3 regions of the Streptomyces sp. NPDC006140 genome follow, and region 1 is predicted to be linked to each of the others. Evidence: riboswitches for the same ligand, from Rfam matches in the RefSeq annotation. Region 1 holds a riboswitch; each other region holds the start of a gene.
What was found. A riboswitch is a leader RNA that binds a small molecule or an ion and turns the genes downstream of it on or off. The one in region 1 is predicted to bind cobalamin.

Region 2: another riboswitch for cobalamin. It lies ahead of ABZ386_RS05630 (ABC transporter substrate-binding protein); the one in region 1 lies ahead of ABZ386_RS38245 (CbtB-domain containing protein).
Region 3: another riboswitch for cobalamin. It lies ahead of ABZ386_RS20065 (energy-coupling factor ABC transporter permease); the one in region 1 lies ahead of ABZ386_RS38245 (CbtB-domain containing protein).

What each region holds. Positions count from the first base shown of each region.
Region 1 covers NZ_JBEXTS010000023.1:43,318-46,773, reverse strand. The annotation lists gene ABZ386_RS38255 (copper resistance protein CopC) at 1-179, shown strand, start outside; gene ABZ386_RS38250 (CbtA family protein) at 287-1,045, opposite strand; gene ABZ386_RS38245 (CbtB-domain containing protein) at 1,064-1,285, opposite strand; cobalamin riboswitch at 1,327-1,491, opposite strand; gene ABZ386_RS38240 (histidine phosphatase family protein) at 1,544-2,113, shown strand; gene ABZ386_RS38235 (DUF1775 domain-containing protein) at 2,168-2,902, opposite strand; gene ABZ386_RS38230 (hypothetical protein) at 2,836-3,456, opposite strand, start outside.
Region 2 covers NZ_JBEXTS010000002.1:91,318-94,773, reverse strand. The annotation lists gene ABZ386_RS05635 (iron chelate uptake ABC transporter family permease subunit) at 1-291, opposite strand, end outside; gene ABZ386_RS05630 (ABC transporter substrate-binding protein) at 288-1,307, opposite strand; cobalamin riboswitch at 1,378-1,568, opposite strand; gene ABZ386_RS05625 (CoA-binding protein) at 1,649-2,056, shown strand; gene ABZ386_RS05620 (APC family permease) at 2,232-3,456, shown strand, end outside.
Region 3 covers NZ_JBEXTS010000007.1:175,447-178,902, reverse strand. The annotation lists gene ABZ386_RS20070 (serine/threonine-protein kinase) at 112-1,533, shown strand; cobalamin riboswitch at 1,703-1,889, shown strand; gene ABZ386_RS20065 (energy-coupling factor ABC transporter permease) at 1,919-2,620, shown strand; gene ABZ386_RS20060 (energy-coupling factor ABC transporter substrate-binding protein) at 2,617-2,991, shown strand; gene cbiQ (cobalt ECF transporter T component CbiQ) at 2,997-3,456, shown strand, end outside.

The DNA of each region.
Region 1 (3,456 bases):
GCCCGCTCGACGCGAAACTCGCCAACCGGGGCGGCTACTGGTGGACCGACAGCCTGCAACTGCCCATAGCAGGCACCTGGACCATGCAGCTCACTGTGCGCACCAGCGACGTGGACCAGGTCACGGTGTCGGACACCGTGACCATCCGGGAGCTGCCGACCCGGTCGACCGCGCCCTGACCCAGCCGGTCGTTCCGCAGAGCTCCCCGCGCGACCCTGACGCCCTCGAACGCCGGGTGGCCCCTGGAAACTGCCCAGGGGCCACCCGGCGTAGGTGCCTCGGCCTGTTAGGACACTGCCCTCACACCCGCTCCGGCACTGGGTGCGGTGACCGCCTTTCGGGTCAGGGCCCGCTCGGCCAGAAAGCCGAAGAGCAGTCCGAAGGCCGCCCACAGCACGGCCTGTACGCCGATCGAAGCGAGCCGGAACTCCCAGAGGTCGCCGGCCGGGAAGCCCTGGGGAACGTTCTCCCCGGACGGCAGGAAGACCATCGCGACAGCAACCAACGCGACGAAGGCAACCCCCGCGGCGATAGAGGCATTCCAGTTGCCCCACGCCGGAGCCAGGCGGCGGCCGAGCAGGACCGCGGCGATCCCCAGCAACACGCTCAGCGCGATCATCAGGAAGTACAGGATGGTGCGCTTGTCGAGCGTGTCGGGGTTGCCGACAGCGGGCGGGTTGGCCGGGTACTTGAGGATCGGAACCAGGTAGACGGTGAGGAATCCGGCGAGCGCCGTCAGCGCCGCCGTCGCCCGGGCGCCGAACCGGCCGATGCGGCCCAGGGCGAAGCAGAAGGCGAGGGCCGCGATGCCGCCGATGGCGACGCCGAAGACGAGGACGCCCGTTGCGAGCCCGGCCGTCGACTGCACGGACCTGCTGACCAGTTCCTCCCCGCCCTCGTGATGGGCGTTGGCCTCCTCGAAGGCGATGGCCGCATCCACAGGGCCCTCGCCCACCAGGTAGGCGAAGACGAAGGCGAGCACGCCGGCGCCGAGGCCGGCGAGCATGCCGCGCACCAGAAGGGTGCGTATGGTGACGGAGTCCATCGGCGTGTTCCCCAGTTCTCAGTGGCAGGGGAAGCCGAGCAGGTGACGTCCGTCGTGCACCCACTCGTGCACGCCCTCGCCGGAGAACAGCGCGGTGGCGCCCTGCTCGGCGCCGACGAAGTACAGCAGGACCAGCATCAGTACGCCGAAGAAGACGGCCCAGGGAGCGATGGCCCTGAGCGGCAGCGGTGTCGCGGCGGACGGGGCAACGGGGGCAGGGGCGGCAGTGGACTGCGCCATGGCGAGACCTCCTCGGGAACACGCGTCCCGCAATCGTGTGGAGCACTCGACGACGGCACCGGGTCTGACTCACCAAGCCCCTGACACCTCGTCAGGGGCCGTGGAACACAGTGGCGCGACCGTGCCGGACTTGCACCGGGCTTCCGCAACGCCGTCGTCCTTGTCGCTCCAGAGCGTACGGGCAACCGGTGATCCGGCCAATATGGCCTGCACCACCTACCATGTGCCGGTCCCTGGCAAACCCTGGAGGGATTCCTCGTGACCATCCGGTTGATGCTGCTGTGCGCCCCCGTGCCCTCGGGGCGGGAGACGCGCTTCGCCGACGGCCCCCTGGACGAGCGGGCCGTACAGCAGGCGCGCGCGGCGGCCGGGGCCCTGCCCGCGACCGGCGTCCGGTACACCGCGCCGTCACAGCGATGCCGGCAGACCGCCCAGGCCCTGGGGTGGGACGCCGCAGTGGAACCCGCCCTGTGCGACATCGGCGTGGGCTCCTGGCACGGTCGCACGCTCGATGAGGTCGCCGCCTCCGACCCGGCGGGGCTCGCCGCGTGGATGACCGACCCGGGCGCGGCGCCGCACGGCGGCGAAACCGTGGCCGACGTGTGCACGCGCGTCACCGCCTGGCTCGACACGCTGCAGGGCGAGTCCGGACCGGTTACGGCAGTGGTCGAGCAGGCGGTGACACGCGCGGCGGTGGTGTCCGTACTGGGCGCTCCGCATGCGTCCTTCTGGCGGATCGACATACCGCCACTGACTGCGGTGCACCTCACCGGCCGGGCGGGCCGGTGGAACCTGCGCCTCGGAGCCGCCATGTCCGCGGGCGCCTGAACCCGCCTGCGGGACAGGGTAATTGGGCCCCGCAGGCGAGTCAGGACTCGGTCGTCAGCCCTGCGACGAGGCGGAGCGACGGCGTGCCAGCCACCATCCGCCACCGCCGAGGACGAGCAGGGCCACGATGATCCCGCCGATGATCAGGCCCGTGGACGAGCCGTCGTCCTCCTCGGCTGCTTTCTCCTCGGCCTGCGGGGTCGCGGCCGGTGACGTGGGCGCGGTTTCCGACTGCGACGGGCTGGGCGTCGGGCTCGCGGTCGGGCTCGGGCTGACCGGCGTGGCGCCCGGTGCCGCTGCCTTGAGCTTCAGCACGGGGGCGGGCTGCCCGGGTTCCTCGCCGCCGTCCGGCAGCTCGATCCAGCGGGAGACCTTGCCATCGCTGTAGGTCTCGAGGGTCTTGAAGGCGAGCTCCTTGGCGTCCGGGAGCTGCCGGACCTTGATCTTGTGTTCGGCGTCGACGCCGGCCTTCAGTTCAGGGCCGCCGACGGTGTAACCATCGCTGATGGTCTTCAGCTTCCAGCCCTTGGGCGCCTCCTCGAGCTTTACGTCGGCGGGGTCGATGCCCTTGGGCAGGACGACGCGCAGCTCGGTGAAGCCGGCGGAAGCGGACTCCGCCTCCGAGACGAAGCTCAACGTGACGTTCTCGGCGAGGGCCTGCGCCTTGTCGGCCTCGACCTCGGCGTGGGCGGCGGCCGTCCCGGTCGCGGCGAGGGTGGCCGTCAGCGCGGCCGCGCCGATGACGGCGATACGGCGGGATGCGCGAGCGGCGAGGTGGTGCGTGGGCATGCGAATGCTCCTTGCTGATGAAGCCGGGCGGCCGAAGCCGGCCCCGGGGGAGGGATAGCCGGAGGGACGTTGGCGTGTCCCGGTGGTCCCCTGCGCACCAGCGCGTGTTGAAGAGCTCGTGTCCGTAAGGCGGCCGAGGGCTCGAAGCAGCCGGACAGCCGTACAGCGGGCGGTGCGAGACATACGCCGGTCATGAGACACGGTCTCGCCCAGGTCGCGACGGCGGCCATGACCCGGCGCACAGTGCGGGCGGCGATGCACGCCGTCGCCACGGCCGCGTCGGCCCGGTGCAGCAACCAACCCGCCGCCAGCGCGGCGACCACATGCGCGGCCGTCATCGCCGTCGAGGCGTGATGCCACGCGTGCCCGTCACCCTGCTCCATCGCCGGCTGGCCGGCATGTCCCGCCCCCGCGTGGTGAGTGCCGCCCGCCTGGGTCAGCCCGGCGTGCAGCACCCCCTGCGCCGCCAGGGTGCACACGACGACCGTGGGCAAGGACAGGCGGCGGCGGGCCAGCGGCCAGACGGCGGCGAACTGCGCCACGGCGAAGGCGGT
Region 2 (3,456 bases), on a different contig from region 1:
CACGAAGGGATCGGCGAGCGGGTTGCGCAGCAGCGACTGCATCACGGCCCCGCACACGGCGAGTCCGGCTCCGCACACGGCCGCGAGGAGGGTGCGCGGCAGCCGCAGCTGCCAGACGATCCCGTCCCGGATCGGCGTCAGGTCGGAGGTGCCGAGCCCCAGGTGGGCCGCGACGACGGACCAGACGTCCGCGACCCGGATGTCGGCCGGACCGACGGTGATCGCCAGGGCCACGGAGACGACCAGCAACAGGGCCCCTCCGGTACCGAGCACCAGGCCGCGCACGGTCACTTCGCGAGCCCGAACTCGCGCAGTCCGGCGGCGACCTGCTCCACGCCCTCGACCGTGCGGATGGTCGGGTTCATGGCCTGCCCGCTGAGCAGTACGTACCGCTTGTGCCGGACCGCGTCCATGTTCTTCGTGGCCGGGTTGGACTCCAGGAAGGCGATCTTCTTCGCGGCCGACTCGGCGGTCTGCGACCTGCGGGTCAGGTCGCCGATGACGAGGACGTCCGGGTCGCGGTCGGCGACCGTCTCCCAGTTGACCTGCGGCCACTCCTCGTGCGTGTCGTCGAAGACGTTCTTCGCGCCGAGGGCCCGGGTGATGATGCCGGGCGCTCCGCAGCAGCCCGCCATGTAGGGGGACTCGGAGTTGGCGAACCAGTACAGGAGGGTGACGTGGGAGGCGTCGATGCCCGAGGTGGCCTCGCGCATGCGCCGCTGGAGCGAGGCGACCAGCTTGTCGCCGCGTTCCGGTACCCCGAAGACGGTGGCGAGGTCCCGTATTTCGCCGTAGACGGTGTCGATGCCGAGCACCTTGTCGCGCGCGCCGTCGCCGTCGCCCGAGTTGTCCTTGCCGGCGCAGTCGGACGGGGAGACGTACGTGGGCACGCCGAGCTTCTCGAACTGCTCGCGGGTGGCGACGCCGCCCTTGCCGAGGGTGGAGACGAAGGACGCGGCGACGAAGTCGGGGTCCGTGTCCAGGACCCGTTCGAAGGAGGGGTTGTCGTCGGCGATGCGCGGCACCCGGGCGTTCGCCTTCTCCAGTCCTTTCATCACGGGGTCGGTCCAGGTGGCCGTGCCCGCGAGGCGGTCGGCGAGGCCGAGGGAGAGCAGGATCTCGGTGGTGCCCTGGTTGAGGGAGACGGCGTGGCGCGGCGGGGCCTCGACGCGTACCTGGCGGCCGCAGTTGTCGAGGGTGACGGCGGCGGCCTTCGCGGGGGCGGGCTTCGCGTCGCCGCAGCCGGTCAGGAGCAGGGAGCCGGCCGCGAGCAGGACGGCGGCACGGGCGGGTCGGGCGAGGGGCACGGGGAACCAGTCCTCAGTCGTCGAGGGCTCGATCGCGGAGCCCGGTCGTACGGTGCTCCCCCGCCGCGAAACGGCCGCGGGGGCCGCCAGCAGGTCTTCGGACTCGGGTTCGTCCGGTGCGGGGCGCCTTCCCGGACGTCACACACGCCGTCCAGTGGCCGAGGCCCCGCCCGTCCCCCTCACCGCTGCGCGTCAGTTCCGGATTCGCACCGGATTCCCTGACCCACGTACATGGGTTCGACTGGCCTCGGCAAGCTATCACGGGGCCCTCGGGGAATCACCGCGCACCCTGCGTCGTTGTGCGGGCAGCAGCTCTTCCGCGACTCCCGAGGAGGCCGCCGGTGTACGGCGACGAGGCAACGGTCCGCAGGATCCTCACCGAGCTCGGCGACACCTGGGCCGTGGTGGGCCTGTCGTCGAACCGGCAGCGCGCGGCGTACGGCGTCGCCGAAGTGCTCCAGCGCTTCGGCAAGCGCGTCGTGCCCGTGCACCCGAAGGCCGAGTCGGTGCACGGGGAGCAGGGGTACGCGAGCCTGGCGGACATCCCCTTCGACGTGGACGTCGTGGACGTCTTCGTGAACAGCGACCTCGCCGGGGCCGTCGCGGACGAGGCGGTCGCGAAGGGCGCGCAGGCGGTGTGGTTCCAGCTCGGCGTCATCGACGAGGCGGCGTACGACCGGACCCGCGCGGCGGGTCTGGAGATGGTGATGGACCGCTGCCCGGCCATCGAGATCCCCCGACTGGGCTGAGACTTTAACGGCTCCCTGATTTCCCCGTACAGATTTCCTGAAGCTTTCTCCAGGAAATCCCCGTGCGCGGTCAAATGCACGGCAACAGTCTTCTGCCGGTCGGCAATTGATTCCTAGCCTGACGGCCTCTTGCACGCTGAACGCTCTGTTCATTTCATGAGAGGCCCCTAAGAATATGGTAAGCGTCGACCATGCGGTACCGGGGGTGAAGGGGAGTCCGGGCGGACTGCGCCGGGACGTCGGGCTCATCGGGCTGATGTGGGCCTCCGTCGGTTCCATCATCGGCTCCGGCTGGCTCTACGGCGCCAAGAACGCCGTCATGATGGCCGGTCCGGCCGCGATCATCTCGTGGGTGATCGGCGCCGTCGCCATCGTCCTCCTCGCGCTGGTGCACGCCGAGCTCGGCGGTATGTTCCCGGTGGCGGGCGGCACGGCCCGTTATCCGCACTACGCGTTCGGCGGCCTGGCCGGCATGTCGTTCGGCTGGTTCGCCTGGCTGCAGGCGGCGACCGTGGCCCCGATCGAGGTCGAGGCCATGATCGGCTACGCCGGCCACTGGGACTTCGCGAAGGGCTTCCTGCACCAGAAGGACAGCACCCTGACGACCAGCGGTCTCATCGTCGCTGTCTTCCTGATGGCCGTTTTCGTCGCGGTCAACTTCCTCGGCGTGAAGGTGTTGGCGCACACCAACAGCGCGGCCACCTGGTGGAAGATCGCCGTCCCGCTGGCCGCGATCTTCGTGGTCGCGGTGGGCAACTTCCACCCGGGCAACTTCACCTCGGAGGGCTTCGCCCCGCTCGGCGCCAAGGGTGTGCTGAGCGCCATCAGCACCAGCGGCATCATCTTCGCCCTGCTGGGCTTCGAGCAGGCGATCCAGCTCGCGGGGGAAAGCCGCAACCCCAAGCGCGACCTGCCGCGCGCGACCCTCGGCTCGGTCGCGATCGGTGCGATCATCTACGTCCTGCTCCAGGTCGTGTTCATCGCCGCGCTGCCCCACAGCACGTTCGCGCACGGCTGGGCCGACCTCAAGTTCCCGGGCATCGACGGCCCCTGGGCGGGCCTGGCGACCCTGGTGGGCCTGGGCTGGCTGAGCGTCGTGCTGTACCTCGACGCCGTGGTCTCCCCCGGCGGCACCGGCCTGATCTACACCACCGCCACCTCCCGCGTCTCCTTCGGCCTCTCCAAGAACGGCTACGCGCCGAAGCTGTTCGAGAAGGTCGACGCACGCGGCGTGCCGTGGTTCGGCCTGATCCTCTCCTTCGTGACGGGTGTTCTCTGCTTCCTCCCCTTCCCGAGCTGGCAGAAGCTGGTCGGCTTCATCACCTCGGCCAGCGTTCTGATGTACGCGGGCGCCCCCCTGGCGTACGGCGTCTTCACCGACAGGCTGCCGAACCACGAAC
Region 3 (3,456 bases), on a different contig from region 1:
CCGAGGAACACACTGATCATCCGGCGCCAGTATCCTGGGTCGGCTGCGGCACCCCCCACCAATCCCCGTGCGAACGCGGGGAGTTCGGTCTGCGGCAACCTTCCCACACGCATGAGACGAGGACGAGTGCTGCTAGCGGGCCGCTACCGGCTGGATGTTGAGATCGGGCGCGGTGGAATGGGAGAGGTCTGGCGCGCGTACGACGAGACGCTCGCCAGAGCGGTGGCGGTCAAGCTGCTGCTGCCCCAGGACACCGACGCCACGGCGGCCTCCCGGTTCCGCCTGGAGGCCCAGACCGCCGGGCGCCTCAACCACCCGAACCTGGTCGGTGTGCTGGACTTCGGCGAGTACGACAACCGGCTGTACCTGGTGATGGAGCTGGTCGAGGGCGACAGCCTCGCCGGGGTGCTGGCCGCGTCGGGCGCGCTCCCGGCCGGACGGGTGGCCGACCTCGCCGCCCAGGCCGCCGCGGGACTCGCCGCCGCGCACGCGCAGGGCATCGTCCACCGCGACATCAAGCCCGCCAACCTGCTGCTGGACACGGGCGGCACCCTGAAGATCGGCGACTTCGGCATCGCGCGCTTCCTCGACGATCCCGGCGCCGCGCTCACCGCCACCGGCCAGATCGTGGGCACCGGCCTCTACCTCGCGCCCGAACGCGCCCTGGGGCAGCCCGCCGGGCCCGCCTCCGACATGTACTCCCTGGGGTGCGTGCTCTACCAGCTCCTCAGCGGCCGACCGCCGTTCCAGGCGGACACCGCCGTCGCACTCCTCCACCAGCACCTCGACAGCGCCCCCGTGCCGCCCCGGGAACTGGGGGTCGCCGGGCTGCCGCCGGCCTTCGAGAACTACCTCCTCGGGCTCCTCGCCAAGCAGCCCGAGGACCGGCCCTCGGCCCAGCAGGCCGCCGAGTGGTTCGCCGGCGGCGCCTGGCGGGGGCTGCCCGAGCCGCTGCCGGAGGCCGCGTCCCCGGTGCCGTCCGCCGCGCCGGGAGCGTACGCTCCGGCCGAGCCCCGCAGCGTGACCACCTACGCGCTGCCCGGCGCCCCCTCGCTGCACACCACCCGTACGCCCCAGGCCGGGCGTGGCCGCCGCTCCGCGCCCCGCGGGGGCCTCGGCAACCACCGAGCGGCCGCGACGATCGCCGCGGCGGCCCTCTTCGTCGCCGCGATGCTCGCCGGCATGCTCTGGTTCTCCCCCGACAACACGGCGACCAAGGGCACGGAACCGGACGCGTCACCGTCCGCGAGCAGCCCGGCCGCCACCCCCGCCGACGGCCCGGCCTCGCCCCTCTCCTCCGACCCGGGGACGGCCACCGCTCCGACCGCCGGCACCGTGGCCGATGTCACCCCGGCCACGACTCCGTCCACAGCCCCGGCCGCCCCCTCGCCGACCCCCAGCCCCGCGGCCCCCACGCAGGAGGCGGCCACCGGCGCGCCGGAGAAGGCGGAGAAGCCGCGGCAGGAGATCCCGCGCCACGTCCGGCCGGTCGGGGACGGCGACGACGACGGGGACGACGGGGGCGACGACTGACACGACCCGCCCTCCGACGGCCGGGGTGCCCCCGTCCCGGAGCCGGCCCGCCCTCCGACGGCCGGGGCGCCGTCCGTCTCGCGTGGATCCGCGGCGTCATGCGCCGGTGTGCGAGCGGGCGCCCCCTCACGCGCCCCCTGCGTGGCTTGTCATCGTCCTTATCCCGGCCTTATTGTCACCACGCCTTGGTGAACGGGAAATCCGGTGTGATGCCGGTGCGGCCCTCGCCACTGTGAATCGGGAAGTCCGGCTCCGGCCCTCACGGGCAGCCACTGGGTCCTGAAGGACCCGGGAAGGCGGAGCACGGGCGGTGGTACCCGTCAGCCAGGAGACCGGCCAAGGCGCGTCAACCATCCACGAGGTGCTGGAGAGGGTCTGCTGAGCCATGCACATTGCCGAGGGTTTCCTGCCTCCGGCGCACGCGGTCGCCTGGAGCGTCGCGTCGGCGCCGTTCGTCGTCCACGGAGTCCGGTCGCTCACCCGTGAAGTGCGCGAGCACCCCGAGAGCACACTGCTCCTCGGTGCCTCCGGCGCCTTCACGTTCGTCCTGTCCGCCCTGAAACTGCCGTCCGTCACCGGCAGTTGCTCCCACCCCACCGGCACGGGGCTGGGAGCCATCCTGTTCCGCCCGCCCATCATGGCGGTGCTGGGCACCATCACCCTGCTCTTCCAGGCCCTGCTGCTCGCGCACGGCGGCCTCACCACGCTCGGCGCCAACGTCTTCTCCATGGCGATCGTCGGACCCTGGGCCGGATACGCGGTCTACCGGCTGCTGCGGCGGTACGACGCGCCGCTGATGGCGGCCGTGTTCTGCGGGGCGTTCGTCGCCGACCTGACCACCTACTGCGTCACCAGCGTGCAGCTGGCGCTCGCGTTCCCCGACCCGGGCAGCGGATTCCTCGGCGCGCTCGGCAAGTTCGGTTCCATCTTCGCCGTCACACAGATCCCGCTCGCGGTGAGCGAGGGCCTGCTGACCGTCCTCGTGATGCGGCTGCTGATGCAGTCCAGCAAGGGCGAACTGACCCGGCTGGGCGTGCTCCTCGCCGGGAAGCGGTCGCGGACCGGCACCGAGGCGGTGGCCCGATGAGCCGGAACACGAAGATCAACCTGGTGCTGCTGCTCGCCGTGGCCGCGCTCGCCGTGCTGCCGCTCGCGCTCGGCCTCGGCGACCACAAGAAGGAACCGTTCACCGGCGCCGACGCCCAGGCGGAGACGGCGATCACCGAGCTGGACCCGGGCTACGAGCCCTGGTTCTCACCGCTGTACGAGCCGCCGTCCGGGGAGATCGAGTCGGCGCTGTTCGCCCTCCAGGCGGCGATCGGCGCGGGGGTCCTCGCCTACTACTTCGGCCTGCGGCGCGGCCGCCGCCAGGGCGAGGAACGGGCCGCGGCCCGTCAACAGGCCGCTGACGGGGGTGCCGTGGGCGTCCCCGGGGAGTCCCCGGCCGAAGGGGCCTGAGCCGCGTGCTGCCGATCGACGCGGCGGCGCACGGCAGTCGCTGGCGCCGCCGCCACCCCGTGGACAAGGCCGTGCTCGGACTCGGCCTCACCGTGCTGGCGGTCTCGCTGCCGCCCTGGCCGGGCGCGGCCCTGGTGCTCGTGGCGGCGCTGTCCCTGCTGCTGGGGCCGGCCGGTGTGCCCGGGCGGCGGCTGTGGCGGGCCTACCGGGTGCCGCTCGGCTTCTGCGTGACGGGCGCGCTCACCCTGCTCGTCCAGGTCGGCGGGCCGGGGCGCTTCGTCTCCCTCGCCGGTGACGGGCCGGTGCGGGCCGCCGAGTTGCTGCTGCGCACCTCGGCGGCCTCCCTGGGCGTGCTGCTGTTCGCCTTCACCACGCCGATGTCCGACCTGCTGCCCCGCCTGGTGCGGGCGGGCGTGCCCGCGCCCGTCGTCGACGTCGCGCTGGTGACGTACCGGATGAGCTTCC